Regions from separate parts of the Sinorhizobium sp. Y406 genome, predicted to be linked through region 1. Evidence: riboswitches for the same ligand, from Rfam matches in the RefSeq annotation. Region 1 holds a riboswitch; each other region holds the start of a gene.
The links. A riboswitch is a leader RNA that binds a small molecule or an ion and turns the genes downstream of it on or off. The one in region 1 is predicted to bind cobalamin.
Positions count from the first base shown of each region.

Region 2: linked by a shared signal. The riboswitch ahead of bluB (5,6-dimethylbenzimidazole synthase) and the one ahead of AC4P1R_RS24290 (ABC transporter substrate-binding protein) in region 1 are both predicted to bind cobalamin.
Region 3: linked by a shared signal. The riboswitch ahead of AC4P1R_RS09040 (DUF1636 family protein) and the one ahead of AC4P1R_RS24290 (ABC transporter substrate-binding protein) in region 1 are both predicted to bind cobalamin.

Region 1 is NZ_CM178975.1:1,575,862-1,582,195, forward strand. It holds gene AC4P1R_RS24280 (acyl-CoA dehydrogenase) at 1-780, opposite strand, end outside; gene AC4P1R_RS24285 (LysR family transcriptional regulator) at 1,011-1,916, shown strand; cobalamin riboswitch at 1,964-2,196, shown strand; partial or broken gene AC4P1R_RS24290 (ABC transporter substrate-binding protein) at 2,459-3,409, shown strand; gene AC4P1R_RS24295 (FecCD family ABC transporter permease) at 3,415-4,434, shown strand; gene AC4P1R_RS24300 (ABC transporter ATP-binding protein) at 4,431-5,234, shown strand; gene AC4P1R_RS24305 (hypothetical protein) at 5,572-5,805, shown strand; gene AC4P1R_RS24310 (hypothetical protein) at 5,851-6,099, opposite strand.
Region 2 is NZ_CM178974.1:1,607,787-1,614,120, forward strand. It holds gene AC4P1R_RS07715 (acyl-homoserine-lactone synthase) at 1-566, shown strand, start outside; gene AC4P1R_RS07720 (DUF2865 domain-containing protein) at 846-1,976, shown strand; gene bluB (5,6-dimethylbenzimidazole synthase) at 2,029-2,736, opposite strand; cobalamin riboswitch at 2,781-2,991, opposite strand; gene AC4P1R_RS07730 (TolB family protein) at 3,041-3,901, opposite strand; gene AC4P1R_RS07735 (NAD+ synthase) at 3,905-5,587, opposite strand; gene AC4P1R_RS07740 (LTA synthase family protein) at 5,848-6,334, shown strand, end outside.
Region 3 is NZ_CM178974.1:1,885,141-1,891,474, reverse strand. It holds gene AC4P1R_RS09075 (lysozyme family protein) at 1-715, shown strand, start outside; gene AC4P1R_RS09070 (hypothetical protein) at 715-957, shown strand; gene AC4P1R_RS09065 (hypothetical protein) at 890-1,138, shown strand; gene AC4P1R_RS09060 (DUF1515 family protein) at 1,135-1,473, shown strand; gene AC4P1R_RS09055 (hypothetical protein) at 1,485-1,781, opposite strand; gene AC4P1R_RS09050 (hypothetical protein) at 1,815-2,099, opposite strand; gene AC4P1R_RS09045 (SLC13 family permease) at 2,427-4,202, shown strand; cobalamin riboswitch at 4,301-4,513, shown strand; gene AC4P1R_RS09040 (DUF1636 family protein) at 4,636-5,034, shown strand; gene AC4P1R_RS09035 (DUF924 family protein) at 5,119-5,679, shown strand; gene AC4P1R_RS09030 (hypothetical protein) at 5,844-5,975, opposite strand; gene AC4P1R_RS09025 (mechanosensitive ion channel domain-containing protein) at 6,033-6,334, shown strand, end outside.

The sequences.
Region 1 (6,334 bases):
CTTGCCGAACTGGATGCGATCGAGACCGTATTGGCGCGAGCGGAACCAGCAATCCTCGGCAGCCCCGAGCACCCCCCAGGAGATGCCGTAGCGGGCACGGTTGAGGCAGCCGAATGGTCCCTTGAGCCCAGAGACATTCGGCAACAGCGCGTCCTCGCCGACTTCGACGCCATCCATGACGATCTCGCCGGTGACAGAAGCGCGCAGCGACAGCTTGCCGCCGATCTTCGGCGCCGACAGGCCCGTCATACCCTTGTCGAGGATGAAGCCGCGGATCTGACCGCCATGCGCTTCCGACTTCGCCCAGACGACGAACACGTCGGCGATCGGTGCGTTGGAGATCCACATCTTCGAGCCCCGCAGACGATAGCCGCCCTCGATCTTCTCGGCGCGCGACTTCATCGAACCCGGATCGGATCCGGCATCCGGCTCGGTAAGCCCGAAGCAGCCGATCAGCTCGCCCGAAACGAGACCGGGCAGGTATTTGTCGCGCTGCTCTTCGGAGCCATAGGCGTAGATGGGATAGATCACCAGCGACGACTGCACGCTCATCATTGAGCGGTAGCCCGAATCGATGCGCTCCACTTCGCGCGCCACGAGACCGTAGGAAACGTAATTGGCGCCGGCCGCGCCATATTTGTCCGGCAGCGTCACGCCGAGAAGACCCGCTTGGCCCATCAGCCGGAAGAGGCCCGGATCGGTCTTCTCTTCGAGATAGGCCACCTCGACGCGCGGCAGGAGTTCTGCTTCCGCGAAGGTCCTGGCCGCATCACGGATCATGCGCTCGTCCTCGGCAAGCTGGTCGTCGAGGAGAAGGGGATCGTCCCAGGCGAAAGCGCTGCCTTGTGATGAATGCACGGATGGGTTTGTGGTCACGGATTCTCTCCCGATATCTTTTACGCCCCGATGATCTCGAACGGTAAGCCGATTTTCCCATGTAAGTACCGCTTGTTGCCGTGCGGAAAAAGCCGTATTTGCGTGTAATATCATTCATGGAATGCATAGCTGAGATGCGCCCGCGCCGGTTCCTCCCCTCGATAAGCCTTTTGGCCGCCTTCGAGGCCGTCCTGAAGACCGGCTCGACAGCGGCGGCAGCGCGCGAGCTCGATCTGACGCAGAGCACGGTGAGCCGTCTCGTCCAGAATCTGGAGCAGCAGCTCGGCCGCCAGCTTTTCGAGCGGCACAGGCAGAAGCTGATCCCGACGCAAGCCGCCCACGCCTATGGCCGGGACGTGACCCGCGCGCTCGATCTCATCCAGCGCGGCAGCATGGAACTAGCCGCAAATCCGGGTGGCGGCACGCTGTCGCTCGCCATCCTGCCGGCCTTCGGCACGCGATGGCTGGCGCCGCGGCTTGGCAGGTTCCTGGTCAAACATCCCGGCATCACGATCAATCTGGCAACGCGTCTCAAGCGCTTCAACTTTGCCGTCGAAGGCTTCGATGCCGCCATCCATTTCGGGGCGGACGATTGGCGCGACGCCGGCCACATGAAGCTGTTCGAGGAGCGACTGACGGCCTGCATCTCGCCAGCGCTGCTCAAGGACCATCCGGTTGCCGACGTTGATGGGATGGCCGGGCTGCCGCTTCTTCAACTGGAGACGAGGCCGAACGCCTGGCGAATCTGGTTTGCCGCCCATGGCGCGGAACCAACAAGCGTTACCGGAATGCTCTTCGACCAGTTCGCGACCATGACGCAGGCTGCGATCTCCGGCCTCGGCGTGGCGCTTCTTCCGGATTATCTGGCAGACGCCGAGATAGCGGAGAAACGCCTCGTTCCGCTCTTGAAGAGGGGGGTGCCAGGCTCGGGATCCTATTGGCTGGTCTGGCCGCAATCGCGGGCCAGTTACCCGCCACTCGAATCCTTCCGCGCCTGGCTTGCCGCGGAATTGAAGCCGCAAGCAACGTCGGCTTCCTGACCGCGGACGCGCGGCAGGGCCTACCCTTGACCAGTCGGGCTCAACTATCTATGGAGTCTCTCGACGGTTCCCCGACGGTGAAGCGAAGGGGATTAATAGGGAACACGGTGCGGACGACCCAACAGGGACCAAAACCGTGGCTGCCCCCGCAACTGTGAGCGGATTGCCGTCCATCCTCGTGGCGCCTCGAGCGCCGTGCCACTGTGCCAACCGGCACGGGAAGGCAGATGGACGACAGATATCCGTAAGCCAGGAGACCTGCCGTCATGCGTTCGCTCCAATGTCCACGGGCGGGGATGCCCGGAACAGGATATGCCATGACACATTTTCGCGCCTGGCTGCGCCTTCCTGAATTCGTTCCTTCCCGTTCGAGCCGCTCGCTCGAAACCGCTGACTGACGCGGCGCGACAGTTCCCGCCGTCCGCGCCGTGCGGCCGGTATTCTACAATCGGGGAGATCGATCCGTGACCATCATTCCTAACAGTCGCGGCAGCCTTATTGCCGTCGCTACGCTGATGTCGACTTTCGCCTTCGAGGCTCAGGCCGCCGAAACCACCTATCCGCTGACTATCACCAATTGCGGCCGCCCGATTACCTTCGATAAGGCGCCCGAACGCGCCGTCTCGATCGGCCAGAGCAGCACGGAGATCATGTATCTGCTTGGCCTGCAGCACCGGATGGTCGGCACCGCCGTCTGGCTCGGCCCGGTCATCGAGGGTTACGAGGAGGCCAATGCCAAGGTCGAGCGTCTTGCGGACAACGATCCGAGTTTCGAGAGCGTCGTTGCCAAGAAGCCCGACATCGTCACCGCGCAGTTCCAGTGGCACGTCGGGTCCGAGGGCATCGTTGCCAAACCGGAGCAGTTCGAGGAACTCGGCATTCCGGTTTACACCTCGCCGGCCGATTGCGTCGGCAAGGACAATACGGGTGGAGGCGATGGCGTTCGCCACGCGGTCTTCACCATGGACCTGATCTATCAGGAGATCGCTGAACTGGCGCAGATCTTCAACGTCCAGGAGCGCGGCGAGGCGCTGGTTGCAGAGCTGAAGGCCCGCGAGGATGCTGCCAAGCAGAAGATCGTGTCGGCGAACGGCAAGCTCTCGGCCGTGTTCTGGTTCTCGAGCGCGGAGCTCGACATCGACCCCTATGTCGCCGGCAAGAACGGTGCTCCCGGCTACATCATGCGGGCGCTTGGCATCCGCAATGTCATCGACAGCGAGGAGGAATGGCCGACCGTCGGCTGGGAAGCCATCGCCAGGTCCGAGCCGACGATCATCGTCGCGGGCAAGATGGAGCGTCGCCGTTTCCCCGCAGACGACATCGCCGTCAAGCACCAGTTCCTCAAGTCCGACCCGGTGACCAGTCTCATGCCGGCCGTCAAGGAGGGCCGCGTCGTCGAAATGGACGCCCAGGCGATGAACCCAACGATCCGGACCATCGAAGGGATCGAGGCCCTGGCCGAGGCTATCGAAAAAGCCGGCCTGACCCAGTGAACAGGATGGTGGGCTCCCTATCGAGGACAGGCGCCACAGTGCTGGCGCTTGTCCTGCTGTTCTCGGCGCTCTGGCTGGGTGCGGCGATCGGCGAGACGGCGATCCCGATGGATGTCGTCGCCCGGACGATCGCCAATCGGCTATGGCAGGCGGGCTATCCGCTCGATCCGATCAACGAGGGCATCGTCTGGAACTACCGTTTGAGCCGCGCCGTGGTGGCGGCGTGCTGCGGCTCGGCGCTGGCACTTTCCGGCGTCGTGCTGCAGTCGCTTCTGCGCAACCCGCTCGCCGATCCGTATATTCTCGGGATCTCGGCGGGAGCATCGACGGGCGCGGTCGCCGTTGCCATCCTGGGTTTCGGTGCCGGTCTGTTGACGCTGCCGCTGGGGGCCTTCCTCGGCGCACTTCTCGCATTCGGGCTCGTCAGCCTGCTCGCAATGCGCGCGGGCAGGGGGCATGGTGCCATCATACTCGCCGGTGTCGCCGGCTCGCAGCTCTTCAACGCGCTCACCTCCTTCATCGTCACCAAGGCGGCCAACGCGGAGCAGTCGCGCGCGATCATGTTTTGGCTGCTCGGCAATCTGTCTGGCGTCCGTTGGCCGGATGTCTGGCTTGCTCTGCCTGCCGCTGTGGTTGGCCTTCTTGCCTGTCTCTGGCATGCACGCGCCCTCGATGCATTCACCTTCGGCTCCGAGTCCGCCGCTTCGCTCGGCATACCCGTGCGCCGCGTCTGTGTCGTGCTGATCGGCGCATCGGCCATGATGACGGCGGCCATGGTCAGCATCGTCGGGTCGATCGGCTTCGTCGGGCTCGTCATCCCGCATGCGGCACGGATGCTGGTGGGCGTCCGGCACGGGCTGCTGTTGCCGGCATCCGCTTTGACCGGGGCAATCTTCATGGTCGCCGCCGACGTGGTTTCCCGCGTGATCATTCCGGGCCAGGTGCTGCCGATCGGCGTGGTGACGGCGCTTGTCGGAGCGCCTGCCTTCGCGATTATCCTTGGCCAGCGGGGAGCGGTTCGATGATGCTTTCGGCATGCAACGTCTCATGGTCCACGGGCGGAATTTCCATTCTCGAGAACGTCTCGCTCGACGTCGTCCCGGGAGAATTTCTCGGCATCGTTGGACCGAACGGTTCCGGAAAGACGAGCCTGATGTCGCTTCTTGCGGGTCTCCGGCGACCGAAGTCGGGTCGTGTGCTGCTGGACGGCCGGCCGATAGACGGGCTCGGACGCCGTGAGGTCGCCAGGTGCATAGCCCTCGTCGAACAGCAGGCCGAGACGAGCGAGCGCATATCGGCGCGCCAGGCCGTGGAGCTCGGCCGCACCCCACATCTCGGACCGCTCGCACCATGGTCGGCGGAGGATGACGAGATTGTCGGCGCGGCGATCCGCAACGTCGACATGGAGCCATTGGCGGCGCGGCAGTGGCACACGCTCTCGGGGGGAGAACGCCAGCGTTTGCACATCGCCCGTGCCCTCGCGCAGCAGCCGGAAATCCTGCTTCTGGACGAGCCGACGAACCACCTCGATATCGGCCACCAGATCGGCCTGCTGCATCTCGTCCGCCAGCAGCAACTGACAGCCGTGGCGGCGCTTCACGATCTCAACCACGCAGCGATGTTCTGCGACCGAATTGCCTTGATGAGCGGCGGCCGCATCGTTGCGCTGGGCCGCCCATCCGAGGTCCTCAGCGCAGAGCGGATCTGTTCCGTCTTCGGGGTGGTGGTCGATGTCCAGCATGAGGGCGAGGGGCGCTGTTACATCCGCTACTGCGCGCCCGGTTCGCCGGCCGCCGAAAGACCGAAGCTCAGGAGGATCTCATGATCCTTGCCCAGACGCGTGATTGCGACCATCGTGGCAAACTCGACACCGGCTATGCGGCGGTGGTTTCTTTTCGACCGAAAAGACGGCAAGTGCGGTAGTGTCGTGCTCCCGCGGCCGCTGCCAGTCGTTATGGCGCGGGACAAACTTTGTGCCGATTTCGGCTCGCGCCGCCGCAATCTTCCGGGCAAGCGCCTCACATGCCGGCGCCTTGCGAACATAAGCAAAAGAGGGCAGGGTTCGACATGGTGCGAGCCCGTCGCTGGGCGTTCCACCGGGTGGGAATGCTCCCGCTATATCGGCGAGCGCCGATAAAATGGGGCCGTAGGGCGGGCGAAAAATGAATAACTCCAAACCTGACAGGCTTCACCTGACCTTGGCCGAGCTGATCAGCGACCAGATCGAGAAGCGCCATGCAAGTGAGCTTAGAGCAGTACTCTCAACCGGTAACGAGATCACGATGCATGGAACGTTCACGGTGGGCAGTGACTTCATCATCTACAGAACGACGAAAGACGCCAGCGGGAAATGGGCAATGACGCCGTTCGCGCATATCGTACAATTGGTCATCTGATTTCCAAGCTGCGCGGCTACCGCCGGGACGACACCGAATGTCAGCCTATCCAGGTGCATCCCCGGGCGTGTTAAGAATACGCAGCGCCCGCACCGCATTCTTGGGGCTGAGCCCTTCCATCTTCCAAGGGCCGATCTCTGCTGTATCCCCGGTTAGGAGATAATAGATCGTATAGGTTCCGTCTCCATCGAAACGGCGGCCATATTGATCGCGTCGTTCGGATCTGTTCGGCGGGCCCCCCGCGGATTCCCATGCGCTGATGGTGAGCGCGTGTTCTTCGTGTTTGCTTCTCATCTGCGGCTCTCTTCGCGCCGGTCGCCTGCGCCACGGCGCTCCTCAGTCAACGGAAGCCAGGCCCCGTTCAGTCGGCTTGGGCCAAGCCCGCAACGGTGGCCTCGCGCTTGGATGTTCGGGAAGCGAGATCAGCGAGTTTGGTCCATTTCCTCTTGCTAAGCTGAGACCAGCATAAAAAGAGCATAACGCCATATGCGTCGACTGTGGCTTTACTATGAAAGTCGGTGAAAATCTG
Region 2 (6,334 bases), on a different replicon from region 1:
TCTTCCATGATTTCCTGAAATGGGACGTAAAGACCGAGGGCGAGTGGGAAATCGACCACTATGACAAGGCCAATCCGCTCTATGTGATGTCCTATTCGCCGGAGACTGGGAAACTGCGCGGCTCGCTGCGGCTTCTGCCGACGCTCGGCCCGAACATGCTGGACGACACCTTCCCGATCCTGCTCGGCGACAACCCGGAGATCCGCAGCGCAGAAGTGTGGGAATCGAGCCGATTCTGCATCGATCCGGACATCTCGCAGGACCGGGCGTCGAACCAGGTTACGGTTGCCGCGGCCGAACTCATGTGCGGCGTCGGCGAACTGAGTCTGAGCTCCGGCATCACGCATATCGTGACGGTGACCGACGTATTCCTGGAGCGGATGTTCCGGCGGATGGGATGCCCCGGAGACCGGATCGGCGATCCCCAACGGATCGGTAATGTCCATGCGGTCGCGATCGCCTGGGAAGTGTCGCAAAGATTGCTCGAAACCATGAAGGCCGTCGCCGCGATTGAGGGCACGGTTCTGGAACGCCCGATCTCGCTGGAGACAGCAAGGGCGGCCTGACGGTCACCTCACGGGGCCGCGCTTCAGCGCATCGGCCCGAAAATCGCACTCGATTTTCGGGCCGATGCGCCGACTCAAAGCGGTACAGCGACCTTTGCGCGTCTGAAAAGACGCGCGGCGCTGTATGTTCGCAGCGCGGCCTGGCCTCCATTGCGAGTCGCGCCATTAACGCAAAGGGCGTGTTGCGGTTGCGCCAGCCTGCATAGACTCTAGAATGGAGGCAGAGAAAAGGCTGCGGCCGCTGAGGCGGCCGTTCCGCCGGAATGCAGGAAGAGGAAAGTGTCGGGATCTCCGAGCAATGCGCCCCGCGGCATCGCATGGCTTGCGGCTGCGCTTCTGCCGTTGGCATTGGCTACGGCAAACGAGGCTTCGGCTTCGAGCGTTTGTGAACGGCTTCAGGCCCGCCTCGCCGGCATGCCGACCACGTTCAGCTCGAATGCAAACCTCAGCGATTTCACCGGCGCCATTTCCCGCCAGAACATTGAGCTTCGACGCGCCAGGAACGAGCGCAGGCGGCTCGGATGCAGTCGCGGCAGCATCATCGTCATCGACGACAATACTCCCTTCTGCGCCGAACTCGACGACACGATCGCACGGATGGAGGCCAATCTCCAGGAATTGAAAGTCCATCGGCAGCAGCTGGTGTCGAACGGTCGCGCAGACGCGCGCCGGCGCATTCTCGCCGCGATGGAGATCAACGGCTGCATTCCGGTGCGCGGCGACGAGTGGGACGAGCTGGACGAGTTCGCGACGACAACCGAGGCCGACATCCATCGCAACATCCTCAAAGATCTGGCACCGGACGACGAGGATTATCCGTTGCTCTTCGAAGAGCCGGGGATGCAGGATTTCTCGCCGATGGAGGGATACGGGAACGGCCGCTTGCGGACCATGTGCGTGCGCACCTGCGACGGCGCTTTCTTCCCAATCTCGTCGAATGCCTCGCCGGCTGATTTCCCGCGCGACGCCGAGCTCTGCCGCGCCCGTTGCCCCCAGACCGAGACCGAACTCTATTTTCACGTGCTTGCCACCGAGGAGAGCGACCAGATGGTCTCGGCTTCGACCGGCAGGCCCTACCGCGAACTGCCGACGGCCTTTGCCTACCGCACGCGCGACGTCGCTTCACGAGGCGCCTGTGGCTGCAAGCCCGCAAAGGCAGCCGGGCGGACGAACCGGGAGAGCACCTCCGAAGCCAGTCTCGCGGCGAGCCCCTCGGTCGTGACGATCGGCGGCGCCAAGGTGGGAATGACGACTGAAGGCGCGGCCGCAAGGCCAACGAAAGAGCGCCCCTACGACCCGAAGAGCGCCAAGGTGCGCATTGTCGGTCCGACCTTCCTGCCGCCGGAAGAAAGCGCGATCGACCTCAAGAACCCCTTGGGACCAAGCTTTCAGCCGCAACAGGAGAATTGACGACGCTCACCTTTCACGCGATCTTATCCAGGCAAGACGTTGAAAAAGCGCGCTACCTCCGACCTGCATCAAGGTCCGCGGAAATGCCCCACTCCTCCTCGAAGGTCAGCTCTGCGAGCGGCAGTCGCTGGCGCCATCCCTTTGCCGCCAATTCCGGCTGCTGATAGAGCCGGTCGACGAAACCGAGGCATAGCCAGGCGACGATTTCGATGTGCTCCGGTATGCCCAGGATGGCCTTGATCTCGCTTTCATGAAAGATGCTGACCCAGCCGACGCCGACGCCCTCGGCGCGCGCGGCGAGCCAGAGGTTCTGCACCGCGCAGACGGTGGAGTAGACGTCCATCTGCGGGTTGTGGGTGCGCCCGAGGACGACCGAGCCGCCGCGGGTGCGATCGCAGGTCACGCAGATGCTGAGTGGCGCCTTGCGAATTCCTTCGAGCTTGAGTGCGCGATATTTCGCCTGCGCTTCGCCCGCGAACATTCGCGCGGCCTCCTCGTTGGCGCGCTGGAAGGCCTGCCACACCTTCTCCCGCGTCTCCTCTCCGCGCACGAGAATGAAGTTCCAAGGCTGCATGAAGCCGACGGACGGCGCATTATGGGCGGCGGCCAGCAGCCGTGCTATCAGGGGTTCGGGCAGCGGCTCGGAGAGAAATTCGTCTCGCACGTCGCGGCGGGTCTCGATCGCACGGTAGACGGCGGCACGCTCGTCCGGCGAAAAGGCTCCAGCTGCGACAAGGCAGCCGCTCGGGTCAGGCAGCATCGTTCGATCCCCAACAATGCACAACCTCCCGCCGTCCGCGCGGGGCCGGTCCATCTTGCCAGGCCGGTCTTCTGACTCCGGTTCGTCCGGCCGCGCCGCCTTCCCGAATCGCCTGAGGATTCAGTGGCAAGGCTCCGAATCTCTTCAGAGCATGACTGGCGTGGCCGTCCCCGTCACAGCGTTGGGCACGTGCCGGAATTGCACCGACTTCCCGATTCTCCCGCGCTTGCGGGCACCTGACGAGCGCCATATGGACACAGGCACCCACGAAAGGCAAGGCATGCCTTACAGCGCCGCGCGTCTTTCAGACGCCAAAGGTCGCTGCAACTCTTTGAGTCTGCGCGGGCCGGTAGCGCACGTAGGCGAAGGCTTCGCCTGATGGTGACCAGTTCGGAACATTCATGGTTCCCTGCCCGCCGAAGAGTTCGAAGAGGACGCGCGGATCGCCACCTTCCGGTTTCATCAGCCTTAGCCGCACGTCGAGATCGCGCGGGTGGTCGGAGACGTCGCCGTCATAGGAGAGTACCAGGAGGTTTCGGCCATCCGGCGACGGATGTGGAAACCAATCGCCATAGGGGCTGTTGGTGATGCGCTGAACATCGCTGCCGTCGGGCCGGATCCGCCAGATCTGCATGCTCCCGGTGCGGCTGGAGTTGAAATAGATCCACTTGCCGTCGGGCGACCAGTCCGGCCCGTCGTTGCGGCCCTCACCCCACGTCAGCCGGCGCTCCTCGCCGCCCCCGACGGAAATCGTGTAGATGTCGAAGACCTGGTCTCGGATTCCGCAATAGGTCAGCGTCCGGCCATCGGGCGACCAGCCGTGCCAATAGGAAGGGAGCTTCGGTGTGACGAGCCGCGGCGCGCCGCCCTCGACCGGCAGGAGATAGATCGCCGACTTGCCGAATTCGGTTTTGTCGCTGATGGCGAGCGTCGTGCCGTCCGGCGAAATCCCGTGGTCGTTGTTGCACTGCCGGGCGAAGCCCGTGTCGATCTCGACCGGCTCCGGCGCCCCGTCGAGCGCTATGCGATAGAGCCGTCCATCGCCATTGAAGACGAGGAAGCGCCCGTCCGGCGACCAGTTCGGCGCTTCGACCAGCCGCTCCGTCTGCCAGACCACGCGGGTCTCAGCCGTCGCGATGTCGAAGATCTCCACCGAACTGCGCATGGACTATCCCCTGTCGCGGAAGCGGTTGGTGATGGGGTAGCGCCGGTCGCGACCGAAATTCTTCTTGGTGATCTTCACGCCCGGCGCCGACTGCCGGCGCTTGTATTCCGCGATGTAAAGCAGGTGCTCGACGCGGTGGACGATTGCCTCCTCGTGGCCGCGTGCGACGATTTCGTCGGTGCTCATCTCCTTTTCCACCAGGCATTCGAGGATGTCGTCAAGCACCGGATAAGGCGGCAGCGAATCCTGATCGGTCTGGTTCGGCCGAAGCTCGGCGGATGGCGCCTTGTCGATGATGTTCCGCGGAATGACTTCGCCGGAAGGGCCGAGCGCGCCGGGTGGTACAGTGCCGTTGCGCCAGCGGGCCAGCCCGTAGACCTGCATCTTGTAAAGGTCCTTGATCGGATTGAAGCCGCCATTCATGTCGCCGTAGAGCGTGGCGTAGCCGACGGACATTTCCGACTTGTTGCCGGTTGTCACCACCATCGAACCGAACTTGTTGGAGATCGCCATCAATATCGTCCCGCGCGTGCGGCTCTGCAGGTTCTCCTCGGTAATGCCGGGCTCGGTGCCCTCGAACATGTCCGAGAGCGCATCGAGGAAACCGTGGACCGGTTCTTCGATCGCGACGATATCGTAGCGGCAGCCGAGCGCCTTGGCGCAGGCCTCGGCATCCATCAGCGAGGCCTCCGACGTGTAGCGGTATGGCAGCATGACGGTGCGGACACGCTCTTCGCCAAGCGCGTCGACCGCAAGCGCCGCGCAGATCGCCGAATCGATGCCGCCCGAAAGGCCGAGCACGACATTCTTGAAGCCGTTCTTGTTGACGTAGTCGCGAAATCCCAACATGCAGGCGCGATAATCCGCCTCCTCGTTTTCCGGAAGCCGTGACTGGTGCCCATTGGCCGAAACCCAGCCATCCGAGCCTTTCGTCCAATCCGAAAGCGAGACTGCCTCCTCGAACTGGCTCATCTGGAAGGCCAGCGACCTGTCGGCATTGAAGGCAAAGCTCGCACCGTCGAAGACGAGTTCGTCCTGGCCACCGAGCTGGTTGGCATAAATCATCGGCAGGCCGGTCTCGATGACCTGCTTCAGAACAACCTGGTGCCGCACGTCCACCTTGCCGCGATAATAGGGCGAGCCGTTCGGTGAAAGCAGGATCTCTGCGCCGCTTTCCGCGAGCGTCTCGCAGACGCCGAGTTCACCCCAGACATCCTCGCAGATCGGGATACCGATGCGGATGCCGCGAAAATTCACCGGCCCCGGCATTTCGCCGGCGTCGAACACGCGCTTCTCGTCAAATTCACCGTAGTTCGGCAGATCCACCTTGTCGCGGACGGCGATGATCTTGCCGGCATCCAGCACGGCCACCGAATTGTGCCGGCGCTCGGTTGCCTGGCGCGGAAATCCGACGATGACGCCGGGGCCGCCGTCAGCGGTCTCCTCGGCCAGCTTCTCGACCGCGCGCTCGCAGGCTTTCAGAAACGCCGGCTTCAGCACCAGGTCTTCCGGCGGATAGCCGGAAATGAAGAGCTCCGTCAGCAACAAGAGATCGGCACCCTGCCGCGCCGCGTCTGCCCGCGCCTCGCGCGCCTTGGCGAGATTGCCGGCAACGTCGCCGACGGTCGGGTTGAGCTGGGCCACGGCGATGCGTAGCGTCGAAGGTGCGGCATTTTGTGAGCTCATGGCGGGCCTGTCGATATTAGCAAATGAGTCCGTCGGACACCCGTACTATCGCATCCGGCGACAAAAAACCCACACGCAATCGCGGCCTGACGCCGAATATTCTGAATATCTCAGTGTTATCCGCCCGCCGAGGGCCGTCTTTTCAGCCACCGGAACAAACTCGCCTCGCCGCCGGTTCGGCCATTCATCCCCGGTTCAAGGTGACAGTCGTATGACAATAGGATGAAATTTTTGTGAAACTTAAGGGGCTGTTGGCCACGATGAAATTCATCGCCGGGAGGGATTCTCACATCTACGCCGAAAGGCCGAGCTTTACCGTCCGCCATGCCCGAACCTTGGCCGGCCTGCGAAGTGCGTTGTTCTCGCTATTCCTGGCGACAATGCTCGTCTTCGCCGTCGAGGCCGTCGGCCGCCACTCCATCTCCGACACCATGGGCTTTTTCGCGGATTCGGCGCGCCCCGCCTGGATCACGGTCGCGGTCTTCTTTCTCGTTCTGCTTGGGCTCGACGCTTTCTTGGGCCGGGAACATAAGGCCACCCTGTTGGTCGCCCCTCTTGCGGTAATCCCGGCCTTCATCAGCCAGCAAAAGCAGGTCTTCCTCTCCGACCCGCTCTACCCAACCGACTTTCTCTTCGGCCGGCAGATCATGGAACTGATGCCGGTACTCGTGAAGGACAGGCCATGGACCGCAGTCGGCATCGTGGCCGGCGTCATCGCCGCAGTTGTCGTGACCGCCCTTCTCTTGC
Region 3 (6,334 bases), on a different replicon from region 1:
GATCTACGGCAACAATCAAGACAAGCTGCCGCGGCCGATAACGTCGATGACGCTCGACGAGGTGGAGGCTGCGCAGGCGGGGTGGTCGAGGCGGTTCGGGTCAAGTGCGGCCGGCGGCTACCAGTTCATGAGGAACACGCTGGATGCGCCCCGCACGCTGAGCGACATAGAAGGCGAAATGGGGCTCAGCGGCAGCGAGCGGTTCACGCCGGAGCTGCAGGATCGCATGGCCTACCACCTCTTGAAGCGCCGCGGCTACAGGGACTTCGCGGCCGGGCGGATGACGCCAAGCGAATTCGGCCGGCGCCTTGCGCAGGAATGGGCGTCGCTGCCCGTGCTGGCGGATACGCGGGGCGCCGTGCGGCATGTGAGGCGGGGGCAGTCCTATTATGCCGGCGACGGGCTCAACAAAGCGCTGGTGCGGCCGGAACGGGTGGAGGCGGTGCTGCAGCGGGTGCTCGCGGCGGCGCGGCCGTCCGAGGTGGGGGAGGACGCGGCGGCGGGCCCGGTGCGGCCGAAGCCGATCCGCCGGTCCGGCCGGTTCTGGACCTGGCTTTTGACCGCCGGCGGCTCGATCGTCACGGCGCTGAAGGAGCTCAACCTCGTGGCGCTCGACTGGCGGGTGCAACTCGCGATCCTCACCGTCATCGTCGGCTTCGCGGCTTACGCGATCACCTCCATGCCGGCGGTGCGCCAGGCGCTGGGGATGAAATGATGCCGGGTGGGGTGAAGATCGCCGCCGGCGCGCTGCTCATCGCCGCCGTCGCCTGGGCGGTGCTCCAGATCCGCGAGGAGGGGGCCCGGTCGGTCACGCAAACAATCGAAAGGCAGAACAATGAAGCGGCTTTGCAATCGGCTGCTCGCCGCAGCGACTTTGACCGCTGCATCGATGGCGGCGGCCTGTGGAACTTCGGGGCCGGCGAGTGTCGCCGGGCTCCGCCCGGTGGTCGGGACTGACCTCATCGGCGCGCGCGGCGCCACGGCGGCGGACCAGCGGAAGATCGACCGGACCGTCGTCGGCCTCTGCGCCGCGGCGGTATGGGCGAAGGCGGAATGCGCAAGCCATGGGGAAGGGCGGGGTCGGGAGGAAAGGCGAGGGCGGCAGGAAAGGCGGGGTCAGGGGGAGGGGCGGGAATGATCGACGGGCATGTGCACCAGCAGCTCGGCACGCTCCTTGCCGAGGTGAAGAACCTGCGCGAGGATTTTCGCCGCGCGGAGGACCGAAGCGATGCCGCGCGCGCCTCGATGAGCCGCCGGATGGAGGAACTGGCGGGGCGGGTGGGGACGCTCGAGAGCGCCGTCGCCACGGCGCGGGACGACATCCTCGAGATGAAGCCGGTGACGGAGGATGTGCGCAAATGGAAGCTGATGGGGCTCGGCGCGCTCGGCGTCATCGGCATTGGCGGCGCCTCGCTCGGCGTGACCTTTGCCGATGCGGTGAAGCGCGGACTGGCGCTGATGCGGATGGGCTGAGGGCCTCCCCCTCAATCATCGAAGGGGAAGAAGTCGCGGTAGCGACGATCCACCAGGCGCAGCGAGCGATCGGGTTCGATGACGTAGGTCTCGTAGACCCGCCGGCCGAAACGATCGTTGAACTGATGGGGGACGATGCTGCCGACGGGCGCCTTTTTCAGCTTCGTGCGCGGCTGGCCGCCATAGGTGATGCTGCCGGGAATGGGTTCGAGGCCGTAGGGGTGATAGCCGCTGTAGCCGCCGGCATAGCTCACCGTGCAGGCGCCCGAAAGCAGTGCCGCGACGAGCAACGGGATCGCATTTTTCAGGGCCCTGGGCATTGTTCCGCCCTCCTTTGCAATTCAATGGTCGAAGACATCGTAGTCTATGCGGCGGCTCGTCAGGCGCAGCGAGCGATCCGGCTCGATGATGTAGGTTTCGTGGACCCGATATCCATATCGGTCGAAGAAGTGGTGCGGGACGATGCTGCCGACGGGCGCCTTGGTCAGTTTCGTACGCGGCTGGCCGCCATAGGTGATGCTGCCGGGGATCGGCTCGAGGCCGGGCCCGTAGCCGACCGTCCGTGTCGTGGGTGTGCAGGCAGCGAGCGCAAGCGTCGCGTAGAGAACGGCAAGGACGATCTTCATGCCGGCGTTCCTGATGGCATCCGGTCGAGGCGAAATTCAAAGGCGAAGAACCATTGCCGGTTCTTCAACTGCTCGTACATCTTATCCTTTCTTCGAACGCGATCCAAGAAAAGGCAGGGGTACGGCGCAGTTTCCTGGTGAGGACCGGGCGCCCGGCGGGGAGTTCCGCGATATTTCAGTTGCATCGGATGGATGCTTCAGAGGATGTAGGGGGAGACTCGCCAGGCGGTGGGCGGCCGTCCAAGCGATGCGCCGTCCAAGACCGGCCGGGTGGTCTGTCGAAAAATGGGCCCGTGTCCGACCAGTCGTTGCTTCAGGTACTCGCTTATGACCGCCGACCAGCTTCTCTCGTTTATCGTCATCGGCACAATGATGGTCTTCTTCGTGTGGGGGCGATTTCGCTACGACGTCATCGCCTGCTCGGCGCTGATGCTTTCGGTGGCGGTCGGCATCGTGCCTTTCAACGGTGCCTTTGCCGGCTTCAGCGATGATATCGTCATCATCGTCGCGAGCGCCCTGATCGTCAGCGCCGGCGTTGCCCGCTCGGGCATCGTGGATGCGGCGATCCAGCGTTTCCTGCCGGAGCTGCAGTCGGTCAGGGCGCAGCTTGCACTGCTCGTGGTCACCGTCACCGTGCTCTCGGCCTTCATCAAGAATATCGGCGCGCTGGCGATCATGATCCCGGTCGCGTTTCAGTTTGCCCGGCGCTCGAAGGTGCAGCCCTCGGTCTTCCTGATGCCGATGGCCTTCGGCTCGTTGATGGGCGGGTTGATGACGCAGGTCGGCACGTCGCCGAACGTCGTCGTCTCGCGGATGCGTGCGGAACTGACCGGCGAGAGTTTCTCGATGTTCGATTTCACGCCGGTCGGCGCTTCGCTTGCCCTTGTCGGCTGCGTTTTCCTGCTCTTTGCCTATCGCCTGGTGCCGGAGCGAAAGAGCCAGGAGGTCTCGGTAAATCAGGCGATCGAGATCACCGACTATACGGCGGAAGCCGTGGCCGCGCCCGGTTCGCCGGCGATCGGCAAGCCCGTGAGCAATCTCGTCAGGATCGGCGACGGCGGCGCCGTCGTCATCGCGATCTTCCGGCGCGGCACGCATCTGGCGCCGCTACCCGATGTGGTGATCGAGACGGACGACATATTGCTGCTCGAAGGCGGACCGGCGGCGCTTGACCGCATCGTCTCCCAGGCGAAGCTGAAGATCGCCGGCGACCGGCTGCCGATGCCGGGCGACAAGACGCGTGCGGAGATCGAGGCGATCGAAGCGGTGATCGGCAGCAATTCGCCGCTCATCGGCATGTCCGCCGAGCGGCTGGCGCTCTTCAACAATCACAATGTCAATCTGCTTGCGGTGAGCCGGCAGGGCGAGAGGCTGAAACAGCGTCTCGGCAGCATCCGGCTGCAGGCCGGCGATATCGTGGTGCTGCAGGGGGCGCGAAGCGAGCTGCCGGTCTTCCTGCAGGACTTCGGCTGCCTGCCGCTGGCGCAGCGCGAGATTCTGCTCGGCACGATCCGGCGCGGCACCCTGCCGCTGCTGCTGCTGGCGGCGGCGATGGCGACGACCGCGGTCGGCCTGGTGCCGGTGCCGGTCGCCTTCTTCGCTGCGGCCCTTGCCATGGTGATCTTCCGCGTCATCCCGCTGCGGGACGTCTACCGGGCCGTCGACGGCCCGATCCTGGTGATGCTGGCGGCGCTCATCCCCGTCAGCGACTCGCTGCGCACGACGGGCGGCTCGGACCTGATCGCCGGCTGGCTCGGCGGCATAGCCACCAACCTGCCGCCGGCCGGGGCGCTGGCGCTCATCCTGATTGCGGCGATGGCGGTGACGCCGTTTCTCAACAACGCCGCGACCGTGCTCGTCATGGCCCCGATCGCCGTGAGCTTCGCCGCCACGCTCGGCTATAGGCCGGACGCCTTTCTGATGGCGGTGGCGATCGGCGCCGGTTCGGATTTCCTCACCCCGATCGGGCACCAGTGCAATACGCTGGTGATGGGCCCGGGCGGCTACCGGTTCGGCGACTATCCGCGGCTCGGACTGCCGCTGTCGATCGTCATCATCCTTGCCACGGTGCCCTTGCTGATGTGGTTCTGGCCGCTGCAATAGCGAGCCGGTCTTCCGCCGTGATCGCGAAGGAGCAGCGAAGAAGGGCGGACGGCACTGTCGATCATTATCCCGACCCCATTGCATCGAGCCGAGACTCGTGCAACCAAGGGCGTGATGGTGCTGCTGCCGAAACTCGGCAGCGGCTGAAAAGGGAACGCGGTGAGGATGCCCGAAAGGGGCCGATGCCGTGGCTGCCCCCGCAACTGTGAGCGGAAAGCGCATCCACAACATGTCACTGGCCGGGAGGCCGGGAAGACGTGGATGCGCCGCGACCCGCGAGCCAGGAGACCTGCCATCGAACCGATCAACCACAACGGACGGGGTGTTCCGATGGAAAAGAAGCGGCTTCTGTCCGGCGTCAATCGTCGGTTTCGAGTTTCGCCATTCTCTGCGGCCCCCTTGCAAAGCTGGCAGGGGCCGGCGGAGAACAGCCATGGCGAATTCGCATCAATCAGCGCACAAGATAACGCTTTCGACCGAGTGCCACTTAACAGGCGGGCCGTGCCTACCGGGTGCCCGGTTGCTTGCCATGCTCAACGGCAGCATTTCGGCGCTCGGCAAGCCGCTCGCCGATGATTTCGCGATTGCCGGGACGGTGTGCATGGCCGCCTGCACCCGTCCCTGCACCATTGCCTTCCAGGCATCGGGCAGGGCGACGTATCTCTTCGGCGATGTCGCGGCCGAAGAGAATATCGACGATCTCGTCGGCTTCGCCGTCGCCTATGCGAATGGCGGCGTGGACGGCGGGCCGAGCGCCGCCGGCGGCGGCAATCTCGCCCGCGTTCCGGCGGCGCTGATCGTCTCCGAGGCGCTTGCCGGGCATTTCCAGTGATGGAGGCCGCCGAGGGCCGGCTGGAAATCGTGGAGTCGATCGCCTATCTGACCACTCGCGACCGTCAGAAGGAGAGGGGCCGGAATGACTGACCAAAGCACCAACTGCACACCGGAGGACGTGCTGCGTTTCTGGTTCGGGGAGCTTTCCTACGAGCACTGGTTCACGCCGAGCGCCGAACTCGATCGCGAGTGCGTGCAGCGCTTCCGGGATGCGCATCTGGCGCTTTCAAGGCATGTCGACGATGTCTGGAGGGCGAGCCCGCGCAATTGGCTCGCCGCGATCATTCTTTTCGATCAGCTCCCGCGCAATATGTATCGCGGATCGCCGCTGGCGTTTGCGACCGACGGACTCGCCCTGCGCGAAGCACAGCTTGCCATCGGCGCCAGCGCCGACAAGGCGGTGTCGCCGGAATGGCGCGCCTTCTTCTACATGCCGTTCGAGCATTCCGAGAACCTCGCCGATCAGACGATGTCGGTGAAGCTCTTTACCGAGCTCGGCGAGCCCAACTATCTCGATTATGCGATCCGCCATCGCGAGGTCATCGAGCAGTTCGGCCGCTTTCCCCATCGCAACGGCATCGTCGGGCGCCGGTCGACGCCGGCGGAGGAGGCCTATCTGGCCCAGCCTGGCGCGGGGTTCTGACGGTGCTCCGCTTCAGGGCATAGGAGCGAAGTGACGGTCCTCGCAAAGCGCGCAATGCGCCGATTCAAAGAATGCGGCGACCTACTGCATGTCTCCTTTAATCGACCTCGATTTAAGGACAAAGACATGCAGCAATTCAAAGTGTTACAGCGACCTTTGCGCGTCTAATAAGACGCGCGGCGCTGCATGTGCGTCTGAATGCGTCCGAAAAAGACGCGCGGGCGGTCATTGACGGGCAAGTCGCAAAAGATGCCGTTTTGCATCTTTTCGCCTTGTTGCGTATGCAGATCGGACATGATGGCGCTCGCTTTGGCGACCCCATCGGCGATAGACGGATTGCGAAGGATCTTGAATTGCGTTCGGCAGCACAATTGACCGCCCTCTTGTTTGCTTTGGTTGCGCTGGCGCTCGCCGGCGGCGCGCCGGCGACGGCCCAGGACGCGGCTCGGCCCGTGGAGCAAAGCGAGCCCGCTCAACAATCGCCCGCCCCGGCAGCCGAGCCTGCCCGGTCGGGACAACCGGCGCCGCGGGGTGAAGCGGGCGCCGGAGCTGCCGCATCGCCGGTGCTGCAGCAGGCGGAAGCGCAACTGACCAAAGCCGAGCGCGATCTCAAGCGACTGGGGGAGCGCGTTGCCAATGCAAAAGACGATGACAC